Regions from separate parts of the Pseudoxanthomonas sp. 134C1 genome, predicted to be linked through region 2. Evidence: predicted binding sites of a transcription regulator. Region 2 holds the regulator's gene; each other region holds the start of a gene.

Region 1 (3,269 bases), on a different contig from region 2:
CTGCTTCAGCCGGTTCAGGACATAGTCCGCCAGTTCATGCGGGCTGTACTTGGCGACGAAGGCGTTGGCGCCGACGCGCTCGACCATGGCGTTGTTGAACACGCCCGAGAGCGAGGTGTGGAGCAGGACATACAGGCCGGCCAGGCCGGGGTGGCGACGGATTTCCGTCGTCAGGGTGTAGCCGTCCATGGCCGGCATCTCGATGTCGGAGATGACCATGGCGTAGCGCTCGGCCGGATCCTCGCCGGCGGCCTGGATCTGCAGGAGGTGATCCAGGGCCTGCTTGCCGTCGGAGAGCAGGGTGGCGCTGACTCCCAACTGGTCCAGCACGCTGCGGATCTGCGAACGGGCCACGCGCGAATCGTCCACCACCAGCACCTGCAGCGGCGGGGCGTCGGCCGGCAGCGCCATTTCCGGCGCCAGCGGCGCGTCCATGCGCGCCTGCGAGATGTCGGCGAGCACGCTTTCCACGTCGATCACCTGGATGAGCTCGCCCTGGAAGCGGGTGACCGCGGTGAGGTAGCTGGCTTCGGCGCCCAGTTCCGGCGGCGGGTGGATGTCCTCGACCGCGATGTTGACGATGCGCTCGACGTCGCTGACCAGGAAACCCTGCACCGAGCGGTTGAATTCGGTGACCACCAGATAATTGGGCGCGCGCGCCGGATCCGGATCGCGTTCCGGATGGCCGATGCTCAGGCCCAGGTCCAGCACCGGGATCGAGCGGCCGCGCACATCGGCCGCGCCGGCGAACTCGGTGGGCAGACCGGGCAGCTGGAACAGGGGCGGGCGGCGCAGGACCTCCTGCACCTTGAAGACGTTGACGCCAAAAAGCTGACGCCCGCCCAGGCGGAACAGCAACAGGGCGAGCCGGTTGTGGCCGGCCAGGCGGGTGCGCTGGTCGATGCGGTTGAGCAGATCCTGGGTCATGCAGGCATATCGGCCGGGTTGCGGACGGCTTGAGCGGTGCGGACATCCGGATGAGGAGAACGGCGTGGCCATCGCGCAACGGTGATCACGCGGCCATTTCGCCGCGTCGTCCCCGGCGCGCGCGATGCGGCCCGGCTACGGCACACGGCTTGCATCCACCGGCATGATGAATCGACGGAGCCCGCCCATGCGACGACTCGCGCTGCTGCCCGCGCTGCTGGCGGCGTTCGCCGTGCCGGCGGCGGACTTCCAGCCGGTGGACAGCATCCGCCAGGCCGCGGTCGGCGCGATGGCCTCGGCCGGCGAGGCGGAGGCCACACTGGATCCGAACCTGCGCCTGCCGCGTTGCGCCGCACCGCTGGAGGCCCGTGTGCAGAACGGCGGTTCGGTCGAGGTCGGCTGTCCGCAGGGCTGGCGCCTGTTCGTGCCGGTGCGGGTGCGCCGCAGCCAGACCGTGCTGGTGCTCAACCGCGGCATCGCGCCGGGGCAGGTGGTGACCGCGGATGCCTTCGCCGCCGAGACCCGCGATGGCGGGCGGATCGGCGCGGGTGCGTTGACCGATCCCGCGCAGGCCATTGGCCAGGTCGCCCGGCGCATGCTGACCGCCGGTTCCGTGCTGGGTGCGAATGATCTGGTCGCGCCCCGTTTGATCCGGCGCGGCGACAATGTGGCGCTGGTGTCGCGGCGTGGCGGTGTCGAGGTGCGGGTGGCCGGCAAGGCGCTGGCCGATGCCGGCGAAAACGAGCGGGTGACGGTGGAAAACCTGTCCTCACGCCGGGTGGTGCAGGGCGTGGTGGGCCCGGGCGGCGACGTCTGGGTGAGCCGATGATGGAAAAGATGCGCGCCGGCCCTAAAGTCCCCGCCAGGACGGCCGATACCGAGCATGCAGGGAAGTGCGCCCCGGGTGCGCTTCCGATAAAGAAATGTGGATTCCGTCACTAAAGCTTTGTCTTTGACGGCCGATATGCTGTTTGAACCCGCAACAGGTAGACCGACATGAGCCAGAAAATCGAAGGCAACGCGCCTTCTGCCATCCGCACCACCGGACCCGTCGGTGGCAAGGTGGCGGCCTCCGGCGCCGAACGTTCCCGTCCGGTGGAAGCCAGCGCGGGCGGTGACAGCCTGCGCCTGACCGGCGAGGCCACCAGCCTGCAGGCGCTGCAGCGCGAGCTGTCCTCGGCTTCGGCGGTGGACACCGGACGCGTGCAGCAGATCCGCGATGCGCTGCAGGCCGGGACCTATCAGATCAACGCCGAGGCGATCGCCGACGGCATGCTGAGCCTGGAACGCCAGCTCGGCCGATGAGCGCCGGACCGGAGACGCCGATGGAGCGCCTGGCCTCGGCGCTGGCCGAGGAGCGCCGCGCGATCCTGGAACACGACGTCGAGGCGCTGGTGCGCTCGACCCGGGAGAAGCTCGCCGCGCTGCGCGAACTGGAAAGCCGGATGCCCGCGCAGCCGGAAGCGCCGTTCGAAGCCCGCCTGCGCGAACTGTCCGAGGCCAACCAGGCCAATGGCGCGCTGCTGGCGCGTCGCCGCCGCGAAGTGAACTGGGCACTGCGTCACCTCGGGCGCAGCGAGAGCAGCGGCGCCTACGACGCCAACGGACAGACCGAAGTCCTGCGTGGCAGTCGTCCCCTCGCGGTGGTCTGAGCCACGCCGTGGGCGCGTGCTTGCCGCCATCGTGAGGCTTGCCGATACTGGCGGCCCCCGTCGCCGCCAGACCCTTCCGCAGGGCCATCCGTCGTGAGTGTTTCCTCCGCTTCCCGTTTCCCCGCGGACGTCCCGTCCTTCGTCGACATCCAGGCGCTCACCGAGCTGATGGACGACGGCGTGCTGCTGTGCCGCGGCGACGACCGCGCCCTGCATGCGAATGCGTCCGCGCTGGCGTTGCTGCCCGAGGGCGAGGAACCGGAATCGCTGCAGGCGGTGCTCGAACTGGTGCCGTCGGAGGCGCGCCGCGCCGCCCGCGCGACCGGACGCTGGAGCGGCGAACTGGGGCTGGAGGATGGCCGCATCCTGCAACTGCGCATCTACCACCACCACGCGCCCGGCGACGACGGCTACGCGCTGATCCTGTTCCACGACATCAGCGAAGGGCATGCGCGCCAGCAGGAACTGCAGCGCCGCCACGCCCAGCTGCGCCAGACGCTGATTCGCCTGGCCGGCACCCAGGAGCAACTGGTGCAGTCGGAGAAAATGGCCTCCATCGGCCAGCTCGCCGCCGGCGTGGCGCACGAAATCAACAACCCGATCGGCTACGTGCACTCCAACCTGGGCTCGCTGCAGGAGTACCTGCACAGCCTGTTCGCCCTCATCGAGGTGTACGAGCGGGCGCTGCGC
Region 2 (3,269 bases):
GCGGGGCCGGCGAGGCCATCGTCTTTTTTCTTTTCCGGCGGCGGCAGGCCGAGTTCGCCGAAGCCTTCGTGCACGCGGCGGACGATGCCCGCGACCCGGCGGATGATCTGGCCGGTGAGATCCTGATAGCTCTGCGCGAGCGCCATTTCCGACAGGCCGGCGCGGATCTGGTCCACCACCCGGGTCTGTTCGCCGCTCAGCGTCGTCGCCTTGAGCTGGTCGGCCAGCTCGCGGCACTGCTCGGCCAGGTCGAGGGTCTTGTGGCTGGCCTGCTCGGTCATCGCGACCACATGGTCCAGGCGCGCGCAGGCGTCGTCGAGGTCGCCCGCGCCGTGGGTGGGCGGCAGTTCGCCGAGGGTCTGCGCGAGTTCGCGGGCCAATCGGCCCAGCCCCTGCATCATCGGCTGCGTGCGCCAGGCCGCGATGGTGTCCAGCTCGCGCCGCCAGCCGGCCTCGTCGCCCTGTTCCAGCGCATCCAGTGCGTGCTGCAGGCGTTCGACCAGCGCGGCGCGGGCGCTGCCGGCTTCCATGACCGCAGCCATCAGGCCGCGGCCCCGAGACGTTCGAAGATCTTGCCGAGCTTTTCTTCCAGGGTCTGCGCGGTGAACGGCTTGATGATGTAGCCGTTCACGCCGTTCTGCGCCGCCTCGATGATTTGCTCGCGTTTGGCCTCGGCGGTGACCATCAGCACCGGCAGGGTCTTGAAGCGGTCGTCGGCGCGGATCGCCTTGAGCAGTTCGATGCCGGTCATGCCCGGCATGTTCCAGTCGGTGACCACGAAGTCGAAACTGCCCTGGGCCAGCGCGGTCAGCGCGCTGGAGCCGTCGTCGGCCTCGGCGGTATTGGTATAGCCCAGATCGTTGAGGAGGTTCTTGATGATGCGGCGCATCGTCGAGAAGTCGTCCACGATCAGGATCCGCATGTTCTTGTTGGCTGTCACGAAGGGCTCCGGGTGCAGCAGGGTAAAGGGGGCTCGAGAGCCTTATCGGCAGGCGGCGGGAAAACTTTTGGCCGGGATTGGGGGGAGGCGGGGATTGGGGATTCGGGATTTGCAAAAACGGGGCTTTGCCTCCCCCTTTGCAAAAGGGGGATTGAGGGGGATTTGCTCTTGGCGCCAACAGCAAGCGCTTTTCAACCGCCGAATGGCGGGTCAATCCCCCGTCGCCCGCTCCGCGGGCGCCCGCCCCCTTTTCCGCTTTCAACAGCCAAATGGCTGGTCAAGGGGGCTCTTCCAATCCCGAATCCCCAATCCCCAATCCCGACTCAATCCTCCAGCCCGGCGTCCACGCTCTCGAACACGTTCAGCCGGCCACGCAGGCGCAGCATGGCCTGGCCGTGGATCTGGCAGACACGCGACTCGCTGACGCCGAGGACCGCGCCGATTTCCTTCAGGTTGAGTTCCTGCTCGTAATACATGGACAGCACCAGCTGTTCGCGCTCGGGCAGCTGGCCGATGGCCTTGATCAGCGACTGGCGGAACTCGCTGCGTTCCAGCTGCTGCTGCGGGTTGGGACCGCCGCTGACCACGGTCTGCGGTTCGCCGTGATCCTCGATGTGCGATTCCAGGCTCAGCACCTGGCCGCGGGCGGCGTCCTCCAGCAGGCGCAGGTATTCGGGCAGCGGCATCTCCATCGCCGACGCGACCTCGGTGGCGATGGCGGCGCGGCCGGTGCGCTGTTCGATTTCGCGCACGGTGGCGGCGGCCTGGCGGGCGCGCCGGTGCACCGAGCGGGGTACCCAGTCGCCACGGCGGATCTCGTCGATCATCGAGCCGCGGATGCGGATCGAGGCGAAAGTCTCGAACGAGGCGCCCTGTTCGGCGTCGTAACTGCGCGAGGCTTCGAGCAGGCCGATCATGCCGGCCTGGATCAGATCGTCGATCTCCACGCTGGCGGGCAGGCGCGCGGCCAGGTGATGGGCGATGCGGCGGACCAGGTCCGCGTGCGTCGTGACGAAATCGGTGGCCGCCGCTTTCTGGACGGCACGGTATTGGGCGGCGCCGGTACTCATGCAGGCACGCTCCGGTTGATCATGCGTTCGACGAAGAATTCGACATTGCCGCGTGCCCCGGTCGGCGGCTGCCAGCGCGCGGTGACCCGGGCGATTTCGTTGATGGCGCGCGCCGACGGACTGCCCGGGTACGCCTTGACGACGGCCTGCTGGCGCTGCACCGCGCGACGCAACCAGTCGTCCTGCGGCACCGCGCCCAGATAGTGCAGGGCGACATCGCCGAGGAAGCGCTCGCATACGCGGGCCAGCTTCTCGTACAGCTTCCGGCCTTCGTTGGGATCACGGACCATGTTGGCGATCACGTGCACGCGGTCCACGCCGCGCTCGCGCGAGAGCACCTTGACCAGGGCGTAGGCGTCGGTGATCGAGGCCGGCTCATCGCAGACCACCACCACCGTGTCCTGCGCGGCCTGGCAGAAGGTCAGCACGCTGTCGGTGATGCCGGCGGCGGTATCGACCACCATCACGTCGAGGGCGCGCTGCAGTTCCGAGAACACGTTGACCAGGCCGACATGTTCGGCCGGCGAGAGTTCGGCCATGTGCCGGAAACCCGACGAGGCGGGGACGATCAGCAGGCCCTCCGGACCTTCCAGCAGCACGTCCTCCAGCTGGCAGCGCTGCGCGACCAGATCGGCCAGGGTGTACTTGGGGGTCAGGCCGAGCAGCACGTCGACATTGGCCAGGCCCAGGTCGGCGTCCATCAGCAGGGTGCGCTTGCCCATCTCGGCCAGCGACGCGGCCAGATTGACCGACACATTGGTCTTGCCGACGCCGCCCTTGCCGCCGGTCACCGCGATCACGCGGACCGGATGGAAGGCGCCGGTCAGCGGCGGGGTGCTGCGCGGATTGGTCTGCAGCAGGTGTTCATGCGACATGGATGGTCTCCGCGTGGCTGGGTTCGTCGGCTTCGCGGCGCAGCTGGTCCAGGCGCAGGACCAGGTTGGGCGCGCTGGCGCGGTGCAGATCGTCCGGCACGCGCTGGCCGTCGGTGATCCAGGCCATCGGCAACTGGTGATCGACAATGACGGACAGCGCGCTGCCGAGCCGCCCGGTCTCGTCCACCTTGGTCAGCACCACGCCGTGCGGCTGGGCGCCGCTGAAGCGGCGGACCACTTCGTCCAGATCGCCGAAATGCGAATTGGCCGGCAGCACCAGCAGGGTGTGCACCTGTCCGGCGGCGCGCAGCCAGTTGAGCTGGCCGACCAGGTTGCGATCGCGCTGGCCCATGCCGGCGGTGTCGATCAGCACGAGCTTGTAGT
Region 3 (3,269 bases), on a different contig from region 2:
AAAGGCCCAGCAACACCGCCGCCAGCGCGCAGTCACTGATCAGCAGGTGGTAGAAATCGGTGGTCATGAAGCCGGCAGCGCCCGTGTGGCCTGGATAAACGTCCTGTTCGGTCATCACAACGCAAAACACGGCGGATTCCGGCTATATCGAATCCGGAATGTGCGTGGACCGGCGACGGGGAGCAACTCAGGGGTGCATCTCGACCCGGTTGCGCCCCTTGCGCTTGGCCATGTACAGGGCGTCGTCCGCGCGCCGCATCAGCTCGGCGAACGGCTCGCCTTCGCTGTCGCCGATGGCGATACCCAGGCTGATCGTGACCCTGAACGGGCGTCCCTCCGGCGGACTGAAATCCAGCCGCATCATCTGGTTGCGCAGGCGTTCGGCCAATTGCCGCGCGGCCTCGCGATCGGTGCCGACGGTCACCACCGCGAACTCCTCGCCACCCATGCGGGCGAACAGTTGATCGCTGCGCAGGCCGCTGCGCACGGTTTCGCTGAAACGCTGCAGCACCCGGTCGCCGGTGTCGTGGCCGTGGCGGTCGTTGACGGCCTTGAAATGGTCCAGATCGATGGCGATCACGGTCAACCCGCGATCGTTGCGCTCCAGCCAGGTACTCAGTTCGCCATGCAGGCCGCGCCGGTTGAGGGCGCTGGTCAGCGGATCGAACATGGCGCTGAGCTTCAACGACTCGGCGGCGCGGAAGCTGCTCAGCATGAGCATGCAGAAATTGAGCATGAACCAGATCGACAGGTCCGCGCTGACCCAGATCTCGTCGAAGCCGAACTGGCTGAATGACCAGCCGGGCACCACGCTGCCGTACAGGGTGGCCAGCAGCGCGCAGCCGGCCATCATCATTCGCGCCGGCAGTCGATAGGGGTCTTCGCGCAGGACGCGCAGGTTCCACAGGATCCACAGCAGGACCAGCAGCTCCACACAGTTCAGCGCGACGCTCTGTGCCTCCCAGGCACCCCCCAGACCCCAGACCAGCAGCGGTACCGCGACGGCCATCGGAACCACCGCGAATTCGGCCGGGTGCAACGCGCGCCGCCGGGTGAACCGCGCGATGGCCCAGCCCAGTCCCGCCATGCCGCCGCAGAGGACCGCCGAACCCAGATGAGTGGACAGCAGGGCGGCAGTCGCCAGGCCCGCTTCGGAGAACGTGGCGGTGCCGGCATCGAACAGGGTCGCCCCGATCGTGTAGATCAGGTGCGCCGCGCCCCAGGTCAGCACGCCCTGGACGTTGCGCGACACCCGGGCCACGTACCAGAACAGGACGAACAGCACGATCGCCAGCAGGCAATCGCTCAGCAGCGTCAGCAATACCGCCCAACTCATCCGACCCCGGCCCCCCCGGTTCCCCTGAGGCATGTTATCGGCAGTACGTCACAAAACAACAGGGCCGCGCGAGGCGGCCCTGTGGGGAAACGGCGGCCTGGCGGCCTCAGCCGGAACTCAGTCGCCCAAGGTCAGCAGCGAGGCATTGCCGCCGGCGGCCGTGGTGTTCACCGTCACCGTCTTCTCGGTGGCGAAACGCGGCAGGTAGTGCGGGCCACCGGCCTTCGGACCGGTGCCCGACAGGCCCTGGCCGCCGAACGGCTGCACGCCCACCACCGCGCCGATCTGGTTGCGGTTGACGTAGACGTTGCCGACCTTGACCCGCGCGGCGATGCGATCGACCGTCTCGTCGATGCGTGAATGCACGCCCAGGGTCAGGCCGTAGCCGGTGGCGTTGATGGCGTCGATCACCTGATCCAGCTGATCGGCCTTCCAGCGCACCACGTGCAGGGCGGGGCCGAAGATCTCGCGGTGCAGCTGGTCCAGCGACTTCAGCTCCCAGGCGCGCGGCGCGAAGAAGGTGCCGTGGGCCGCGTCCTCGCCGAGGTTGGCCTGCTTGATCAGGCGGGCCTCGGTAGCCATGCGGGCGGCGTGATCCTCCAGGATCTTCAGCGCGTCGGCGTCGATCACCGGGCCGACATCGGTGGACAGCAGGCCGGGATCGCCGACCTTCAGTTCGTCCATCGCGCCGGCCAGCATGGTCATCACCTTGTCGGCGATGTCGTCCTGCACGAACAGCACGCGTGCGGCCGAGCAGCGCTGGCCGGCGGAGGTGAAGGCCGAACCGATGGCGTCCTTGACCAGTTGTTCCGGCAGCGCCGAGGAATCGGCGATGAAGGCGTTCTGGCCACCGGTCTCGGCGATCAGCACGCCGATGGCGGCGTCGCGCGCGGCCAACGCGCGGTTGATCGCGCGGGCGGTCTCGGTGGAGCCGGTGAAGGCGACGCCGGCCACGCGCGGATCCTTCGTGAGCGCGGCGCCGACGGTGGCGCCGTCGCCGGGCAGGAACTGCAGCACGCCTTCCGGGATGCCGGCTTCGTGCAGCAGCTTCACCGCGGCGTGGCCGACCAGGTTGGTCTGCTCGGCCGGCTTGGCGATGACGCTGTTGCCGGCGGCCAGCGCGGCGCTGATCTGGCCGAGGAAGATCGCCAGCGGGAAGTTCCACGGGCTGATGCAGACGAACACGCCGCGGCCGTGCAACTGCAGCTCGTTGGATTCGCCGGTCGGGCCCGGCAGGCGTTCGGCGGCGCCGAACTGCGCGCGTGCCTGGGCGCCGTAGTAACGCAGGAAGTCGACCGCCTCGCGCACTTCGGCGACGCTGTCGGGCAGGGTCTTGCCGGCTTCCTTCACGCACAGCGCGATGTACTCGGGCATGCGCTGTTCCAGCAGGTCGGCGGCGTGTTCCAGGATCGCGGCGCGGCTGGCGGCCGGGGTGCGATCCCAGGCCAGCTGCGCGGCCACCGCGTTCTGCAGCGCCTTTTCCACCGCCGCGCTGTCGGCCGGCTGCCATTCGCCAACGGTCTGGCGGCGATCGGCCGGATTGGTCACCGGCAGCGCCGCGCTCGCGATCAGCGCACCCGGCACCAGCGGCGCGGCCCGCCACGGCTTGACGGCGGCGTTGACGCGCTCGGCCAGCGCACGCAGGTCGTTGTCGTTGGCGAGGTTGGCGCCCATGGAATTGTTCCTGTCAGAAGTCGGGATGGGGGCTGCCTGGTTGCGGAAGAGATCGCGCGGCAGCGGGATGCGGGGATGCGGGATCGAGTCGAACGCGGACACGGTTTCGACCGGGTCGCGAATCAGGTCCTCGATGGCCACCTCCTCGTCGGTGATGCGGTTGACGAAGCTGGAATTGGCGCCGTTCTCCAGCAGGCGGCGGACCAGGTACGGCAGCAGATCCTCGTGCGAACCGACCGGCGCGTAGACACGGCAGGGC

Evidence for each region. The regulator FliA, encoded in region 2, starts transcription of late flagellar genes. The targets are predictions, from matches to a motif close to TAAAGTTTNNCNNNCNNNGGCCGATAA.
Region 1: a site for FliA is predicted at 1,779-1,805, ahead of flgM (flagellar biosynthesis anti-sigma factor FlgM). Genes of this name have one in related genera too.
Region 3: a site for FliA is predicted at 1,371-1,397, ahead of AC3DEZ_RS02540 (GGDEF domain-containing protein). Genes of this name have one in related genera too.

What each region holds. Positions count from the first base shown of each region.
Region 1 is NZ_JBYMTH010000011.1:157,450-160,718, forward strand. It holds gene AC3DEZ_RS17945 (chemotaxis protein) at 1-927, opposite strand, end outside; gene flgA (flagellar basal body P-ring formation chaperone FlgA) at 1,115-1,756, shown strand; gene flgM (flagellar biosynthesis anti-sigma factor FlgM) at 1,924-2,232, shown strand; gene AC3DEZ_RS17960 (flagellar protein FlgN) at 2,229-2,579, shown strand; gene AC3DEZ_RS17965 (ATP-binding protein) at 2,748-3,269, shown strand, end outside.
Region 2 is NZ_JBYMTH010000006.1:239,438-242,706, reverse strand. It holds gene AC3DEZ_RS13600 (protein phosphatase CheZ) at 1-542, opposite strand, end outside; gene cheY (chemotaxis response regulator CheY) at 542-922, opposite strand; gene AC3DEZ_RS13590 (RNA polymerase sigma factor FliA) at 1,264-2,010, opposite strand; gene AC3DEZ_RS13585 (MinD/ParA family protein) at 2,007-2,885, opposite strand; gene flhF (flagellar biosynthesis GTPase FlhF) at 2,875-3,269, opposite strand, start outside.
Region 3 is NZ_JBYMTH010000001.1:579,788-583,056, forward strand. It holds gene AC3DEZ_RS02535 (GGDEF domain-containing protein) at 1-67, opposite strand, end outside; gene AC3DEZ_RS02540 (GGDEF domain-containing protein) at 188-1,321, opposite strand; gene putA (bifunctional proline dehydrogenase/L-glutamate gamma-semialdehyde dehydrogenase PutA) at 1,454-3,269, opposite strand, start outside.